2 regions of the Caproicibacter fermentans genome follow, and region 1 is predicted to be linked to the other one. Evidence: predicted binding sites of a transcription regulator. Region 1 holds the regulator's gene; the other holds the start of a gene.

The links. Region 1 encodes LexA, which represses DNA repair genes until DNA is damaged. Its sites were predicted from a motif close to CNAACANNTGTTNG; they were not measured.
Region 2: HCR03_RS07735 (putative DNA modification/repair radical SAM protein) is a predicted target of LexA. The motif match lies at 2,902-2,915, and genes of this name have one in related genera.

Annotation. Positions count from the first base shown of each region.
Region 1 covers NZ_CP060286.1:3,499,647-3,505,531, reverse strand. Annotated here, with positions in the region: gene ruvC (crossover junction endodeoxyribonuclease RuvC) at 1-110, opposite strand, end outside; gene pap (polyphosphate:AMP phosphotransferase) at 262-1,776, shown strand; gene HCR03_RS17375 (5'-methylthioadenosine/adenosylhomocysteine nucleosidase) at 1,829-2,521, shown strand; gene HCR03_RS17370 (cyclase family protein) at 2,534-3,112, shown strand; gene lexA (transcriptional repressor LexA) at 3,116-3,655, opposite strand; gene HCR03_RS17360 (ferredoxin) at 3,852-4,040, opposite strand; gene HCR03_RS17355 (cupin domain-containing protein) at 4,078-4,419, opposite strand; gene HCR03_RS17350 (M23 family metallopeptidase) at 4,809-5,543, shown strand; gene HCR03_RS17345 (adenine nucleotide alpha hydrolase family protein) at 5,762-5,885, shown strand, end outside.
Region 2 covers NZ_CP060286.1:1,560,565-1,566,449, forward strand. Annotated here, with positions in the region: gene plsY (glycerol-3-phosphate 1-O-acyltransferase PlsY) at 57-755, shown strand; gene HCR03_RS07730 (TIGR03915 family putative DNA repair protein) at 739-1,560, opposite strand; gene HCR03_RS07735 (putative DNA modification/repair radical SAM protein) at 1,545-2,861, opposite strand; gene metF (methylenetetrahydrofolate reductase [NAD(P)H]) at 3,155-4,039, opposite strand; gene HCR03_RS07745 (MBL fold metallo-hydrolase) at 4,236-5,066, opposite strand; gene HCR03_RS07750 (putative bifunctional diguanylate cyclase/phosphodiesterase) at 5,134-5,885, opposite strand, start outside.

The sequences.
Region 1 (5,885 bases):
GCACGGGTTTCGATGGAGCCGTGCTCCAGCGGAATAAATTTTCCGCCCTGCGACCGAATCAGGCCGTACCCCACAATCGCATAGCCGGGGTCGATCCCCAGAATAATCATCGCGCCGCTCCTTCCCGGAAAATATTCGTTTTATTATATCACAAATGCGGTGCCTAGGGAATACCGCGGGTTGAATTTGAACCGATGTACTTCTTTCCTTTTAAAAACGTCCTTTTGCGCGTATAATAGATGAAAAAGGACGGTGCGCGCCATGCTTGAAAAAATCGATTTGAAAAAAAATATTACAAAAGAAGAGTTCAAGTCCGCCTCCAAAAAGCTGCGGGAGCAGCTCTCCTCTCTTCAGCAGCAAGTGCTGAAACAAAAACTGCCCGTCATCATTCTCTTCGAAGGATGGGGCGCTTCCGGGAAAGGCGAACTGATCTCCGACCTGATCCTCAACCTTGATCCGCGCTGGTGCAAGGTTCACTCCGTCACGCGCCCGACGGAATTGGAACGGCGCAAGCCCGTGCTGTGGCGGTACTGGAATTTCGTACCGAAAGCCGGAAATTTTTCCGTTTTGGACCGCAGCTGGTATCTGGACGTTACCACCGCGCGGCTGGAAGAAGACGTGAGCGCCAAGGAACTGACCCGCCGCCTGAACAGCATCAACACGTTTGAGCGCGAGCTGACCGACGCGGGCTACCTCATCATAAAATTCTTCGTTCACATCAGCAAAAAAGAGCAGAAAGAGCGCTTTGAAAAGCTGGCGAAAGACCGCAATACACAGTGGCGCGTGACAGAGCAGGACTGGAAGCGGAACCGGCAGTACGAAAAATACTGCGAATCGTTTGAGGAAGCAATCGGCTACACAAACACCACCGCGGCGCCTTGGCATCTGATTTCCGGAACCGACCGCAGGGCCGCCGCTCTGGACGTAATCAGCGCGGTCATCGCACGGGTCACGGAAGCTTTAAACCAAGAGCATCAGGCCCGGCTGCCGGCACAGGAGCTCATTCAGCCCGGAGCCTACCCCTTTCTGCCGATGCCCAAGCTTTCCGAAGTTCCGCTTAACCGGACCATGGACCGGGACGAATACCAGAAAAAGCTGGAAGAGGAACAGAAACAGCTGCGGGAGCTGCACAGCGAGCTGTACCTGAAAAAGATCCCCGTCATTCTCGCGTTTGAGGGCTGGGATGCCGCCGGCAAGGGCGGCACCATCCGCCGCGTTGCCAAAGCGCTGGACCCGCGCGGCTATCAGGTGGTTCCAATCGCCTCGCCGACCCCGGACGAAAAAGCCCGGCAGTACCTGTGGCGTTTTTGGAAAAACCTTCCCCGCGACGGGCATATCGCCATCTTTGACCGAACATGGTACGGCCGCGTTCTGGTGGAGCGCGTGGAAAACTTCTGCACGGAAGCAGAGTGGAGCCGTGCCTACCGCGAAATCAACGAATTTGAGCGGGAGCTTGCGGACTGGGGCGCCGTGATTCTGAAATTCTGGCTTCAAATTGATCAGGAAGAGCAGCTTCGCCGCTTTCAGTCCCGGCAGAACAACCCGGAAAAAAGCTGGAAAATCACCGATGAGGACTGGCGCAACCGAAGCAAATGGGATCAATACGAAGCCTGTGTGAACGACATGCTGAAATACACTTCCACCCGGTACGCGCCTTGGCATATCATCGAATCACAGGACAAAAAATTCGGGCGGATTCAAACCCTTGAGCTGATTACCGACGCGATTCTTGACAAATGCGGAGAAAAGCATCCCCACGGGAAAAAAGAGGATTGATTTTCCCGCGGAAAAAACGTATGATCAAAGAAATATCAGGAGGTGTTTCGAAATGATTGGAATCATCGGCGCAATGGACGTTGAGGTACAGGATCTGATCGGCCTGATGCCGGAACGGGTTTCGGAAACCGTCAGCGGAATCATTTACCACAGGGGGGCCGTTGAGGGAATCGAATGCGTGGTCGCCCGCTGCGGGATTGGAAAAGTCGCCGCCGCAGTCTGTGCCCAAACCATGATTCTGCGTTACCATCCGGCGGCGCTGCTGAACGTCGGGGTAGCCGGCGGAACCGGCGCGGGGGTAAAAATCGGCGACATTGTCATTTCCAGCTCACTGGTCCAGCACGATATGGATACGAGCGCTCTCGGGGATGAAAAAGGATTTTTAAGCGGACCGAATATCATTCATATCCCCGCTTCCCGCCGTCTGGCGGATCAGGCTGTCGCCGCTTCGAAATCCGTGTATCAACCGGAAAAAATACATACGGGCGTCATCGCCACGGGCGATCAGTTCATCGGCGATTCCGAACGGCTCGGCCGAATCGCGGATGAATTCGGCGCCTCCGCGTGTGAGATGGAGGGCGGAAGCATCGCGCAGGTCTGTTACCTGAACGGAACCGAATTTGTTGTCATCAGGGCGATTTCGGATAACGCGAACGAACAGGCCGCGGTCGATTTCACGGAATTCGCCGGCCGCTCCGCGCGTGAACTGACCGAGCTGGTCAAAAACCTTCTTCCCCGGATTTAAGGGGGGATTGCAATGGAATTGATCGACGTTACCAGAGAGCTGTTTTCCTCGCAGCCCTATCCGGGCGACCCGGTGCCGCGCCGGGATATCGTCCGCCGCATGGACCTCGGCGACGCCTGCAACCTTTCCGGATTTTACGCCTGCTGCCACAGCGCAACCCATCTGGACGCGCCGCTTCATTTCATCCCGGACGGGGATTCCGTTGATCAAATAGATCTTTCCCTCTGCATCGGTCCCTGCACGGTCATTGCCGCCGAGGGAATTCTGACCGGCGCGGACATTGACCGTCTCGCGCCGCCGCAGGGCGGCAGACTGCTGCTGAAAGGCGGCGGAGAGGCGTATTTAACGCAAAGCGCGGCGTTCGCGCTCGCGCAGTCCGGCATTGTTCTGATCGGAACGGACGCGCAGAGCATCGGCGCGCCGAACGATGAAGAAGCCCCCCACAAAGAGCTGTTGGGCGCCGGTATTCCGATTCTGGAAGGGCTGAATCTTACCCTTGCGGAACCGGGCGGCTACCGGCTCATCGCGTTCCCGCTTCTGATGTCGGGAGCGGAGGCTTCCCCCGTGCGCGCCGTTTTGATCCGGGACTGAGGTCTACCGGTAAAACCGGTAGACCGCGACGACCTTTCCCAGAATCTGCGCGTCCCGGGAATAGATCGGTTCAAACGCCGGGTTTTCCGGCTGCAGCCTGACGCGGTCCTTTTCGCGGAACAGGCGCTTGACCGTCGCTTCGTCCCCGATCAGCGCAACGACGATTTCCCCGTCGAGCGCCGAGCCGGTTTTCTGCGCGACAACGATGTCGCCGCTTAAAATTCCGGCGTTCTTCATGCTTTCCCCCTTGACGTTCAGCGCGAAGTATTCCTCGTCTCCGACGCGTCTTGCGGGCGAAAACGGAAGATATCCCTCGATTTCCTCCACTGCGAGAATCGGATTGCCCGCAGCCACCTGCCCCAGAATCGGAACCTGGACCGTGGTCTGCTCCCCGGCCAGGTGAATGGCGCGGTTCAGACCGCGGTCGCGTGTGATCAGCCCCTTTTCCTCCAGCGCCCTTAAATGCGCGTGAACACTGGAAGTGGATTTCAGCCCTGTGGCGCGGCAGATTTCCCGAACGGTCGGCGGCAGTCCGTTTTCCATTCTGCCTTTTAAGTAATCGTAGACTTTTTGTTGGCTTTTTGTCAGCACCCCGAATCACCTTCCCTGATTGATAGCATTATTATACCATAACAGTCGGAAAATGAAAACAAATGTTTGCAATAATTCCAGGTGAAAAACTCATCCCAAAAAGAGGCAAAAATCAGAGGGCAGCCGGTTTCGGCTGCCCTCTGAGCATTTATTCCACGGTGATGACTGATACGGGACAGCCTTCCTGCGCTTCGACCGCTTTCTCCTGCGCATCTTTCGGAACGTCTTCCTGATAAACCTCGGCTACCCCGTCGTCCCCCATGCGGAAAACTTCAGGACAGGTCTGCGGGCAAAGCCCGCAGGAGATACAACCGCTTCTGTCAAGACTGGCTTTCATAACATACTCCTTTTCAATTTATTTTTGTGATATTAAGCTACCGCGGGAATACGACGACAAGAAGCATCTTAAAACGGCTCTCCGAGGCAACGGCATGCGGAATCCCCGCGGGCATTATTATGGTTTTCCCCGAATCGAGATGTATTTTCTTCTCTCCGATCGTAATCAGCGCCGTCCCCTCCAGAATCATGACCATTGCATCCCCGCCGGAGCTGTGTGAGCTGATCTCTTCATTTTGGTCAAACGCGAACAGCGTAATGCTCACCGCCTGATTCTGCGCGAGGGTCCGGCTGACGACCTGACCGTCCTGATACTCAACAAGTTTGGTCAGATCCAGTTCTTTTTCAAAATCTATATTCTTTAAATAGTGACTGTTCATGATTTCTTCCTCCGTTACAACACCATTATCCCCAGTTCGCCGGAATCAATTCGTTCCTTTCCTAGAGCGATACAGCCGCTCCCTTCTCCCTCGTACAGCCCCCGTGAATTCTTTTGGAAAAAATTCATAAGGTATTCACAACTCATTCACAACTTTTTTGTGCATGGACGATATAATAAAAGCGTAATCAGGGAGTTGGAGCCGCACCGCTCTTTGATTCATGTTCTACCCTCCTCAATATACCCCTCAAGCTAATGAAATCGGACCCGGTCGGAAACGACCGGGTCCCTTTCCTTTTGAAAATAATCCTCAAAAAAAATATTGCCTCCGCCTGCCTTTTCCGTATAGCGAACCGTTTATGTGGTCAAAATACTTGCGGAGGTGGCAGAATGAATTTACACATACAAAAAAATGGCGGAAAAGGATCTTCAAAAGGTTTTTATATTGCGCTTGGGGTCTGCCTGATTGCCGTTGGAGTGGCAGCCTGGACGACTTATGACAGCGTGGTGAACTACGCGGCGCCTGATGACAAATCGCAGAGCGAAACCGTTCAAAGCACGGCGCCCGCCAACAATACGGTCAGCGGGGTGTACGCGGAACCGGAATCCTCTTCCCGGACCGAAGCGTCGTCTTCCAAGGCTTCATCCAGTTCCGAGACCGTTGCGTCCAAACCCGAGTCTAAACCGGAAGCGTCTGTTTCAAAGCCGGTGAAGGCAGCTGCAGCCGAGGTGACGCGCTACTCCTATCCCGTTGGAAAAACGGTCGTTCAAAAATTCAGCACGGACCCGGTCTACTGCAAAACCACTCTTGACTGGCGCGCGCATACCGGAATCGACCTGAGCGCCAAACAGGGTGAAACTGTCAAGGCGATTGCGAACGGGACGGTTACCAAAGCCTATCAGGATGACAAATACGGAAACACGGTCATTATTACGCACGGCAACGTTGAAGCCTGGTACTGCGGTCTGGACCAGATGAAAGTGAAAGCCGGAGACACCGTTGAATCCGGGCAGGAAATCGGAACGGTCGGCAAGGTTCCGATTGAGCAGGAGGAAGAATCCCATCTGCACTTTGTCACCAAGGTAAACGGAGAATATGTCGATCCCCTCACTCTGCTGAAGTAATGGCAAACCGGCATCCACACGGATGCCGGCATTTTTTTGCAAATGATTTGAATCGAAAGTCAATTTATGCTATAATGTGCGTGTAAGTGAATTCAAACAAAAATCACCATAAAATTTGTTCACAATATGTTCAAATTTTATGCAGAATCTGTTCTCATAAACAGTAACAATTCTGATATAATGGTATTGTGAATGCTGCTAAATAAGGAGGCAGAAATTTGAAAAAAGGCAAGGCAACCGTCCTTGTTTGCGTAACCGGCCAGCGCGACTGCGACCGTTTGATCCGCGCGGGAAAAAAAATCTCCGACAGTCGGTTCATCCCTCTGCAGGTGCTGTGTGTTC
Region 2 (5,885 bases), 1.9 Mb from region 1:
ATGCGGAGGATGGATCCGCCTGCGGGGAAGGCTTTTAAACGGGGGGAGAAACGATTATGCCGGACTTTTCGATTGCCGTGCCCGCGCTGATTGTCGCGGTCCTGTCCTATCTTCTGGGAAGTATCAGCTTTTCCATTATTTTTACGAAAAGGCTCTGTCACAACACGGATATCCGCACGCTCGGCAGCGGAAACGCGGGATTAACCAATGTGCTTCGTTCCGTCGGGGTAAAGGCAGGAATCCTGACATTGGTCTTTGACTTTTCAAAGGGCGCCGTTTCCGTCTACGCCGGAAGGGCCGTTTTTCAATATTTCGGCTCGCTTTCCGGAATCCCGCCTTACTTTGCCCAGTACGGTGCTTATTTAGCCGGGCTTTTCTGCATGATCGGCCATATTTACCCGGTCTATTTCGGTTTCCGCGGCGGCAAGGGCGTCCTTTCATCCGCGGCAATGCTATTACTGCTGGATTGGCGCCTTTTCAGCGTTGCTATTGTCATCTTCGCTCTTGTTTTTGCTTTTTCCAGAATCGTATCCCTCGGGTCGGTTCTGGCGGCCATTTCCTTTCCCATCTCGAATTTCCTGTTTTTATATTTTCAGGACTACCACGCGGGCGCAAATGGCGCCATACCGCTTTCATTCGTCTGGATTACCACGCTGTTCGCGCTCGTAATCTCTTCTCTGCTGATTTGGAAGCACCGGGAAAATATCCGAAGGCTGAAAAACGGCACGGAAAAAAAGCTCACGATCCACAAATAAAGGGCAGCTGATTCTGATCCCCGCTCCGGTTGGTTCGGGGCGGATTTTTTTGCCCTTCTTTTCGTTCGCAGAATTCCGTCATACAGCTCCAGTACCGCATCGGCATGTGGCTTCTGCGGCAGGCCGGGTTATGCCTTCCCTCCACCTCCACAGTCTTATAATAAAGCCGCCACAGGGCACGCGCCTCCCGTTCCCGTTCGTCCGGTTCCGGCAGCTCCACGCGGTCAGCCGGAATAATCGCCGTTTGATAGGGGCGGTAAACCAGCGCGGCGCCATGGTTTCTGTCATAGATCAGGAATCGTTCCTCCGGGTAGCGCGCGCAAAAGTGAGGCGCCAGCAGCGGAAGCACAAAATTTTTTGGCTCGATTTCCGCCGCGAGGGCCCCGTCAAATTCTGAAAATCTGAGGAACCCCTTCAAAAGATGCGTTTCACGATCCAGAAAATTGACCGCCTGAAACAGCACGTGGACCGTGTCATTCGCAAGCATCCCCATGACCTGCGGGCCTTGCCGGTACCCAAGGCGCAAAAACAGGAGAATATGACGTTCTTTCCCCGGCAGGCAGGTCAGAAACGCACGCTTGACAAAACCGGCTGCCTCCGGCCCGATTTTTTTCGGGATGGAGGCGGCGACCCGCGCCGCTTTTTCCGGGTCGGCGGCGATTTCCCGTTCCGGCGCCAGCATGGTCTGGCCGTCGTCCGGCGGGAGCACGGCAAAGGGAATTTCCTTTCGCTCGTAACTTTCGAACACGCAGCACAAAAGCCCTTCAAAGCTGCCGTCATACCGGTAAATTATATTGCCAGCCATCTTTGCACCTCCTCCCGTTCCGGCCCGGCGCCCCCGAAAAACGAAAGCTGCTGCGGAGCCTCTCCCCAGTCAAGGTCGCGGCTGTACAAATTCAGCTCTTTTGAAGACAAAAGAGCCCTGAGAATCGAATCCCGCGTCAGTTTCAGCCCGGGAACGGATTTCCCCCGGCAGGTAACAAAATACTGCGCCCGTTTGAGCACGACGCCCAGCTTTTTCAAATCTTCAAAATCAAGAGAGGCGGTCCGGCGCGCCGTCAGAATCCGCTTCACCCCGGTCACGCCGATTCCCGGAACGCGCAGCAGCAATTCTTTCGGCGCGCGGTTGACTTCCATCGGAAAAACCTCCATATGGTTCAGCGCCCAGTTGCATTTCGGATCCACATACGGATTAAAGTTCTGATGCTCGGGGTCGAGCAGTTCCTCCGCGGAAAAGCCGTAAAACCGAAGGAGCCAGTCCGCCTGATACAGCCGGTGCTCCCGCAGAAGCGGCGGGCGGGTACCCAAGGCCGGCAGCAGGCTGTTTTCCACAACCGGAAGGTACGCGGAGTAAAAGACACGCTTCAGGCCGTAATTCCGGTAAAGCCCCTGCGCCAGATTCAGAATGCGGTAATCGGTGTCTGGCGTCGCTCCGATCATCATCTGCGTGCTCTGCCCCGCCGGAACAAACCTCGGCGTATGCCGGTACCGCACCAGATCCGTTTTATTCTGCCGGATTCCGTCCCGAATCTCACCCATCGGCTTCAAAATGGAGGCTTTGCTTTTATCCGGCGCAAGCAGGGAAAGACTTTGGCGGGAGGGAAGCTCAATGTTGACGCTCATCCGGTCGGCAAGCACGCCAAGCCGCGCAATCAGCGAGCGGTCCGCCCCCGGTATCGCCTTTGCATGGATATATCCTCCGAAACGGTACTCCTCCCGTAAAATTCTCAGCGTCTCAATCATGCGCTCACAGGTATAATCCGGGTTTTTCAGAACGCCGGAGCTTAAGAACAGCCCTTCGATATAATTCCGCCGATAGAAGCCGATGGTCAGGTCCGCCAGCTCCCGGGGGGTGAATTCGGCGCGCGGCGTCTGGTGGGAACGCCGGTTGACACAATACCGGCAGTCGTAGGCGCATCGATTGGTCATCAGAACCTTTAAAAGTGACACGCAGCGCCCATCGGGGGCAAAGGTATGGCAGATTCCGCATGCCTCCGCGCTGCCGATCCCGCCGCGGGCGGCGCTCCGATCAACTCCGCTGGACGTGCAGGCGACGTCATATTTTGCCGCGTCGGTCAGGATTTTCAGTTTGTCAAACAAGTCCATTTCATTTTCCCTCCGCTGTTCTCTTTCCTAATGATACCACAGAACATACGTTCCTGTAAAGAGCAAAAATAAAAGAACCGTCAAAATACCGGTTTAAATAAATCCTCACCGCCTGCCCCTCCCCGCTCGCAAGAAGAGCAAAAATCGAAAGCAATCCAATACTTTCGGTAAAAAAATAAAGGCGATTTCAGAATAAATTTCTGAAACGCCTTTGTTTTATGTGGGTAAATTCCACTTCCATAGCGCTATGCATCAACCAAACTATAGTAAGGATTATAACATAATCTTCCAGATCAGTCAAGACCTTTTTGACCGTCGGATAAAATATCGGAAATATTCTCCATAATCTTCCGCGCCACATCCGGTTTGTTCATGGCGTAAACGTGAATCGCCTTTACGCCGTTCGCCACCAGATCGATGATCTGTTCCGTGGCATAGGCAATGCCGGCCTGCTTCATCGCTTTGGAGTTATCGGAAAATTTATCCACAATGGCAAGAAAACGCGGCGGAAGCGCCGTCCCCGACAAGGCGCAGATCCTGCGGATCTGTTTGCTGCTGGTCACAGGCATGATACCCGCCGCAACCGGAACCCGAATCCCCTTTGCAAGAACGCGGTAAAGAAAATTATAAAAAATGTTGTTGTCGAAAAACATCTGCGTCGTCAAAAAATCACACCCGCAGTCGACCTTTTCCTTCAGGTGATCGATGTCGTCCTCCTTATGCTCGCATTCCACATGCCCTTCCGGATAGCAGGCGGCGCCGATGCAGAAATCTCCCGACGACTTAATCTGGCGAACCAGCTCCTTCGCGTACCGGTACTGACGCGGGGAGGGAAATTCCATTCCGGGAGGAATATCCCCGCGCAGCGCGAGAACGTTTTGTATGCCGCGGGATTTCAGGTCCTCCAAAACGCCGGAAACCTCATCCCTGGTGGAAGAAACGCAGGTTAAGTGCGCAAGGGCCGGTACGCCGCACCGCTGAATCAATTCGGCAATCTGAGCGGTGGATTTGGAGGTGCCCCCTCCCGCGCCGAACGTCACGCTCAAAAACGAGGGTGACAGCGATGCGATTTCCGTCACGACCTGCCGCGCCTGCGAAAAATCCGAGTCCTTTTTGGGCGGGAAAACCTCAAAGGAAACGGAAACGCCCTGACGATTGAGAATATCGACAATTTTCATATAGCTCCTCCCTGCTCTGACCCTGAAAAAGAAAAACCGTCTTCCCCACCGGGAGGACGGAATTCGCGATGCCTCTTCCTCGTCCCGGCGCCTCGCGGCGCCGGGCCTTACCGGAAACGGGAAAAGGTTATTTTTTGATTAGTTTATTATACAATGCCGACGTTCCCCCGTCAAGAGTGAAACGCAGGCAACCGTTTCAGGACAGATCGATTTTATCCCCGGCCGCGCCCAGAACGCACCGGCTTCCCAGAGCCTCTTTCAGCTGTGCGGAGGCGGTGATACCGGTACAGTGAAGCGGAATCACCTTTTGGAGGTCGGACTGCGAAAAATACTCCAAAGCTTTTTGAATCCGTTCCGGCCCTTCTCCGTTCAGATGCATTCCCGCGACCAGCGAACGAATTTTCCTGCCCGGAAAACACGCCCGCACATGTTCCACGCAGTTGACGACACCCCGATGGCTGCATCCGGAAAAGACGGCAAGGCCGTCCCCGTCTTTCACCACGAGAATCTGCTCGTCCTCCATATGGTCCGGAACCCTTTTCGCGCCTTCTTCCGTGAAAAAGCAGTCCTGTACGGATTCGAAAGAATTATAGCTTCCGATATTCCCAAGCGTCCAGACTCCCGGCAGAATTTCCGTCTTGCCCTCCGTGCTTGCGACCCGGCCTTCGGACTCCGGCGAGTCGCCCAGCCTCCACGGCATTCCGATATCCCGATACGCGCCGTTCGCGTCCAGGGTCAGCTTTTTCTGAAAAGCCTGGGGGGTGACATAGACCATCGCGCCGCTCTCCCGAAACGGGAAATACTCAAGCCCCCCGCAGTGGTCGTAATGCCCGTGGCTTAAAACGACCGCGTTGGCGGATTCCGGTTTCAGTCCGAGCGTATGGGCGTTTCGCAGCCATACGTCCGTCTGCCCGGCGTCAAATAAAATGCTCGTCCCGTTCCGCTCAATCCAGAGAGAGAGACCGTGTTCCGCAAGCAGGCGGCCGCGGGAGACATAATTGTTGCAGAGGATTCGGAATTGCAGCATGCCGTATCTCCTTTCCCTTGTTTCGATAAATTTCCTACGTTTCTATTATACCGCGGAATTTTCACGGTTACCATAGAAATCGGCGTGGGCCGCCCGCTTTTCCGCGGCCGGCAGCAAAGCCGCGTACTGCTCCTCCGGCACGGGGGAGAGAAAAATAATAGCCCTGCGCCGCCGCACACCGGATTTTTTTTAAAAATTCAAGCTGCTCCTCCGTCTCCACGCCTTCGGCGACCACCGTCATATGCAGCTTTTTCGCAAGCCCCGTCACCGCGGAAACAACCGCTCTGCCGCGCTCGCCGGAATTCAGTCCGTTTAAAAATTCCCGGTCCAGTTTCAAGGTCTGTGCCGGAACGTCATAAAGCATTTTCAACGAAGAGTAGTCCGAACCGAAATCGTCGATCGACAGGGAAAAACCCGCGTCGGTCAGCTTTTTCATTGCCGCTTCCAAAGCAGGGCCGTCCTGCGCAAACGCGCTTTCCGTCACCTCGAGCTCCAGCAGACCGGCCGGCACGCCGAATTTTGCCGCCTGAGCGCGGTATTCCTCCGCAATAGAGAAATCAAGCAGATTCACGCGCGACAAGTTGACGGAAACCGGAGCAGGCTCCCTCCCCTCGTCCATCCACTTCCGGATGTCGCTGCAAACCTGCCGGAATACATAGCGGTCCAGCTCCGCGATTTTCCCGGTTCGTTCAAATTCAGGGATAAACTCACCCGGCGGAACAAGGGTCTGCGGGTTCGTCCGCCACCGCACCAAGGCCTCCGCGCCGAAGAGCGTTTCCTCCGCGACGGAATACTTCGGCTGATAATAAACAACAAATT